2 regions of the Brumicola blandensis genome follow, and region 1 is predicted to be linked to the other one. Evidence: predicted binding sites of a transcription regulator. Region 1 holds the regulator's gene; the other holds the start of a gene.
What was found. Region 1 encodes sigma-54, which starts transcription at its own class of promoters, with help from an activator protein. Its sites were predicted from a motif close to GTTGGCACGNNNNTNGNNT; they were not measured.

Region 1 (3,205 bases):
TATGAAAATCTAATGGCTATTTTGCAAACGAGAAAAGAACTCACAAAAGACCAGCGCGAGCAACAAGCCGATGATTTAATGGATGAATTTAATGTGAATCATATTCGAAACAATCTTGGGATGAGTTTGTCAGGCGGGGAGCGGCGTAGAGTCGAGATCGCGCGAGCTTTAGCAGCAAATCCTAAATTTATTTTGCTCGATGAACCCTTCGCCGGTGTTGACCCAATTTCTGTTAATGATATAAAGAAGATAATACAACAATTAAAAGAACGTGATATTGGTGTATTAATAACTGACCACAATGTTCGAGAAACCCTCGATGTTTGTGAACAAGCGTATATAGTAAGTCATGGCGAACTAATCGCCTCAGGCAGTGCTGAGGAAGTTCTCAGTAACCAAAAAGTGCGAGATGTTTATCTCGGTGAACAATTTGTCTTATAGGTATTCCGTATCATGTTTAGAATTCGGCACGTCTCGCCGTTAACATTAGGTCAAGGGCATCAATGAAGCCTTCATTGCAGTTAAAATTCAGTCAACAACTTACGATGACGCCTCAGTTGCAGCAGGCGATCAAGCTATTACAGTTATCTACGCTAGACCTGCAACAAGAAATCCAAGAAGCGCTTGACTCAAATCCCTTATTGGAAATTGATGAAAGTGAACACAATAATGACAAGCAGTCAGAAGAGAATAGTGCAAACGATAGAGAGCAAGCTGATTCTAGCGACCTCAATTCGGCAAATTCTGACAACATCGATAGTCATGACGCCTTAGAAAACAATCAACTCACTGATGATTTACCGATCGACAGTTCATGGGAAGAATACCTCAGTTCGTCTTCTGCACCAGCAACGATGACAGGTGGCTCAAGCCCCGACGACGACTACGTCTTTCAAGGTGAGACCTCAGAAAATATCCAAGACCACTTAATCTGGCAGATGGAATTAACGCCCTTCTCTGATATTGACCGTTCTATCGCTATCGCAATTATCGACAGTATCGACGAATCAGGCTATTTAACCGTCAGTTGCGAAGACATTTTGGATAGCTTACAAAACGAAGAGATTGAGCTTGATGAAGTGGAATGTGTTTTAAAACGCATTCAAATGTTTGACCCTATTGGCTCTGGGTCCCGCTCACCTCAAGAATGCTTGCTGGTGCAACTCAATCAGTTTGCTCCCGACACACCTTGGGTCGCTGAAACTAAACATTTGCTAAGCGAACACAGTGATTTACTAAGTAGTAAAGACTACCGCACTTTAATGCGTAAAACGAAGTTGAAAGAAGACCAACTGCGTGAAGTGATGCGTCTGCTACAAACACTCAATCCCCGTCCTGGGAGTGAGATAGCAACCAAAGAGCCGGAATATGTCATTCCAGATGTCACTGTGCTCAAGAAAAACGGTCGCTGGGTTGTTGAATTAAATAATGATTCACTGCCGCCATTAGTGGTTAATCAAGAGTATGCGGCCTTAAGTAAAAGTACAAAAAATTCGAACGATTCCCAATTTATTAAGTCTCATTTACAAGAGGCGAAATGGTTTATCAAAAGTTTAGAAAGCCGCAACGAAACACTCCTAAAGGTGTCTCATTGTATTGTGCAGCAACAAATGGGCTTTTTTGAACACGGCCCAGAAATGATGAAACCGATGGTACTAAATGACGTAGCTGAAATGGTGGATATGCACGAATCGACTATATCTCGAGTTACCACACAAAAGTATATGCACACGCCACGTGGCATTTATGAGTTAAAGTACTTTTTCTCTAGCCATGTTTCTACTGAGTCTGGAGGAGAGTGTTCATCTACTGCGATAAGAGCATTAATTAAGAAGTTAGTGGCTGCAGAGTTACCTAGCAAGCCATTAAGTGATAGCAAGATTGCGCAATTGTTAGCTGATCAAGGTATTCAAGTTGCACGGCGGACAATTGCGAAATATCGAGAGTCTCTCTCGATTCCCCCGTCGAACCAAAGAAAAAGTCTTTTATAAGACGACATTAGAGGACGTAACATTATGCAAATTAATCTAACAGGTCACCACGTAGATATTACAGATTCACTCAGAGCATATGTCGATACTAAGTTTGAGAAGTTAGAACGACACTTCGACCATATCAGCAACGTACACGTGGTGTTAAACGTCGAAAAGCTGAGCCAAAAAGCAGAAGCTACTGTGCATTTAAAGGGTGACGTTGTTCACGCAAATGCCGAGCATAATGACATGTATGCAGCCATTGATGGCCTTATCGATAAACTAGACAGACAGGTTATTAAACACAAGGAAAAACTAAAGCGACACTAGTTGCTTAAGAGTTAATATGATCATATCTGATATCATTTCTTTAGACCGCACTGAATGTGCGGTCGATTGTCACAGTAAAAAAAGAATTTTCGAAGTCATCAGCGAGATTGCGGCCAGAGAAAACCCATCATTAGCACTTGGCGATATACTCGCGAGTATAGTGAGCCGAGAAAAAATGGGCAGCACAGGTATTGGAAATGGCATTGCCATTCCTCATGGCCGTATCGACGGCATAGACGATATCGTAGCTGTTGTCGTCACGAGTGAAGAACCTATCGACTTTGACGCTATAGACGACAGACCCGTTGATATTTTCTTTGCACTATTAGTACCATCAGAGCAAACAGAAGAGCATCTTCAGACACTTTCTTCTATTGCACAAAAACTCAGTGATAAAGAAATCGTGAAAACGATTAGAAAAGCCACAAGTAAAGACCAAATAATCGCAGCGCTAGCATAACCAAAACCTAGAATAAGGGGCTCATCATTGAATCTAATCATCATTAGCGGACGCTCCGGTTCAGGCAAATCAATAGCATTGCGCGCCCTAGAAGACTTGGGCTACTACTGCGTAGACAATATTCCGGTCAGCTTACTCCCCACGCTAACGCATACCTTGGCCGATGAGAATGAAAAAGTAGCCGTTAGCATCGACGTACGAAACATTCCCAAAATGGCTAACGAAGTGTCTGAAATTGTCGACTTCTTACCAGATATTTGGGAAGTGACTATTTTATATCTGGATGCAAGTGACGATGTACTTATCAAACGCTATAGTGAGACGCGCCGCTTACATCCCTTGTTCAAACTGAACAAATCATTGTCGGAATCGATTGAGGCTGAGCGTGAAATCCTCGTGCCAGTATCAGAAAAAGCAGACTTGCATATCAATACCGATAATT
Region 2 (3,205 bases), on a different contig from region 1:
ACCGAATGCATACCCAAAAAGCAGTTAAGGGATAGACATTTGATGAGCAATACGCGCGCTTCTTAATTACTGTATAGCATCATTGATGCCAATATTTTATTTTATACATATCAACAACTTAACATTTTTAAAACAAACCCAAGCACGCTAGTTTTGAATCATGTTTGTGCAAGACGCACTAAAGCTGTGCTTCAACGATGAACATCAGCTTAGTTTTTCAGCGATGTAAATGAACCTTGAAACAACATGACGGTCTCTTCAAAATAACGCTTATCAAAGATATCTGACATTGCAATCTCGTCTTCTGGTATTTGTTTTGCCTCTCGCATTTTTCTTATCAACCACTCTTGATTTTGCAAGCTTGGCTTATTCACTGAACTTGGCTCACTCCCGAAGAAGCGGTTGTATTGCGGCACTTGCTCAGGGGCAGAATCGTATTTAGTAATGCAGCTTCCTAGTAAGGAGGGTGCAATAACATCTAGTGGCTCGTTCAAATAGCTACTTTGTGCCAACCAACGGGCGGCCTCAAAACGGTTCGCTTGGGATTGCAACCATGAGCAGGCCCCTAATAAACCAGCCGAAAGTTTGATCACTGTTTGTGTTTCTTGCTCGAAGAATTGCTTGGTGACCGCCAGCACTTTTTCAGTTTGGTCTTGCCAAATATGATATGAAGTTAGCACCGTAACGCCATCATTATCTCTGACCGACTTTGCATTCCACGGTCCACCCACACAAAAACCATCGATTAAACCTGACGATAAGCAGTCAGTCATTGCAGAAGGCGGAATAGTGATTACGTCTACCTTTCCACTCAAGTCAGCTTGATTGAGCCAATCATTGAGTTGGTAGTGATGACAGCTGTAGGGAAATACTGTTGCAAAATTCAGTTTGGGTAAACCTTGCCTGGCGCGTTTTGCGACCACGTTTGCTATGCACTTTGCAGGCAATGGAAATGGTAACTCTAAGAGACCATTGCTATCGAGTACTTCATCAAATAAGGCATTGGAGATAGTGATCGCATTACCATTTTGGCTCAGGATTAGGGGAACTTTCATTTGTACTTTTGCACCGCCTAAGCCTAAGGAGCTCGCTATCGGCATTGGTGCTAATAATTGTGCAGCGTCTAAAGCACCCATTTGAAGTTTATCGCGAAGCGTAGCCCATGAGTTTTGTGGGTACAATGAAACACGCAAACCAAGCTTTTCAAAATAGCCTAGCTTTTCTGCTACCACCAGGGGCGCGCTGTCGGTTAAGGGTACAAAACCCACTTTGACTTCAGTTGACATACTTGGCTTTTATAACCTCTCTGTACCTAATTTGTCGCTTTTTAAGCAATGTATATTGACTCAATTAGCCACCTCATTTAATTGTATTGAGGACGCTAATTAAGGTAAGCGCTACGTCTTCCATTTTTTGTCCCGTATCCATTGCCATTTTGCGAAGCGCATGAAAAGCGTCATCTTCGTTCATATTTCGGGATTTCATCAACAAACGTTTCGCCTTGTCTATTTGCTCTTTAGCCATCAATTGGTGTTTAGTGGAAGCAAGCTCTTGTTTCACACTTTGATAGTCTTCAAAGCGTGCCAATGCGGCATCAAGGATTGCCCTAACTCTTGTAGGGTCTGCATTACCACAAACGTAAGCACTCACACCTGAATGCACCGTTCGGGTAATTGTCTCCGAGTCTTCTTGCTCGGAAAACATCACAATAGGCTTAGGATTAAAACTAGACAGAGTATGCAAACTATCTAAGATATCGCGGTCAGGTGATTCGATGTCAATCACCACCATATCAGGTTTAAGTTCATCAACTTGTTTAAGCAAGGACGCGCCAGAGCTGGCAATGTGTTTGATCCGGTAGCGCGAGTGTGCGAGCGCATCCACTAATGCTGAAGCGCGAGATTCATTATCATCTATCAACAATATACTAAGTGTATCGTTGTGGTTGCTTGAGGCTGTACTCATTGAGCAGAAAGCTTACTTATTTATAACGACTTTATGGGGCTTGATGCAAATAACTGGCCAGTCACTACATTATTGATAAGTGATAGAGCTGAATAGATAGTGCAAGTAAATCGAGGATCTCGCTTAAACCTCACAGCCCAGAAAACGCTTGGTATTTCTAGTATCCCACATATGCTTTGCCTGTTTGCTTGCTTGACTGTATTCACTGTTATCTAGCAACATCAGTAGCGCGCTCAAGCTAGCTAGCACGGTGTTTTCACCATAACTGTGCAAGGTCTCCCCTTTCCAACCCATTTTAAGCTCTGCGGGTTCTAGCGCTTTGGGTTTTATTTCCCATTGTTGTTTTGCCACAAAGGCAACATTTTGTCTTTCGCCATCGCGACAGAACAGAAGTTGCGTATCTTTGCTAGGATCAAGTTCTGGTTCCCCTCCCTCGCCACGAAAGCAAAGCGTGTTTTTGTCCATCAATCGTTGTGCAACGTCCATGTGCTTCTCATCTACATGGCGGTGATGTACGCCTTGCAATGAAAACTTCGCAGCAAAAGGATTCAGCAGTCTTGCAAGTGTATTTGCGCAAGAACGTAAACCAAATTGCTCACGTAGTTGGATAAGTGAATACAGTTGAGGATGCAAAATCGACAAGTTCGCATACACAAAGCCCTTCGACTGCAAGCGACTTGGTATATCTTCTAAGGTCATGGCCATCACTTTGTTTGTTTCTTTACCCAGTATGGCTTTTATCACAGCCTCAATATACAAGCGTTTTGATTCAGGCTCTTGAGTACCATGCATACCCACCGTGACACCATTTTCAACTAAACAAGCCACCGCTAAGAGAAACCATGGCAATTGCCGGCGTTTGCCCGCATAGGCGCCAATATCAAGATCGACATTGATTGAGGACAGTGCACTGGGCAATGTGTATCGACAAGCCTCAGTAAAGCCTGCGATTTCATCTGCAGTTTCTTCACGCACTCGAAGTAGCATCAAAAATGCACCTTTCTGCTCCGCACTAACCTTGTCATTGAGAAGCAAACCCATTGCTGTGGACGCTTCAGCTTGAGTCAAGCATCGACCACTTCGTTGACCGCGCCCCACGGCCTGAATAAATTCAACGAATTGCTTTTGTTCTGCTGTCATCATTTTTAGTATGCAAGAAAGCTGTTTTTACACATTAGTTGTGTGAGAAAGGGAGGTTGATAGTAATTCCTTGGTGATCACTTGTCGATAATTAACTACT

Region 2: RM544_RS06370 (ANTAR domain-containing response regulator) is a predicted target of sigma-54. The motif match lies at 2,009-2,027, and genes of this name have one in related genera.

The regions. Positions count from the first base shown of each region.
Region 1 is NZ_JAVRIE010000007.1:240,549-243,753, forward strand. It holds gene lptB (LPS export ABC transporter ATP-binding protein) at 1-441, shown strand, start outside; gene RM544_RS16290 (RNA polymerase factor sigma-54) at 504-1,991, shown strand; gene hpf (ribosome hibernation promoting factor) at 2,016-2,303, shown strand; gene ptsN (PTS IIA-like nitrogen regulatory protein PtsN) at 2,320-2,763, shown strand; gene rapZ (RNase adapter RapZ) at 2,791-3,205, shown strand, end outside.
Region 2 is NZ_JAVRIE010000002.1:252,083-255,287, reverse strand. It holds gene RM544_RS06375 (CmpA/NrtA family ABC transporter substrate-binding protein) at 210-1,286, opposite strand; gene RM544_RS06370 (ANTAR domain-containing response regulator) at 1,360-1,965, opposite strand; gene RM544_RS06365 (glycosyl transferase family protein) at 2,089-3,108, opposite strand; gene cobA (uroporphyrinogen-III C-methyltransferase) at 3,133-3,205, opposite strand, start outside.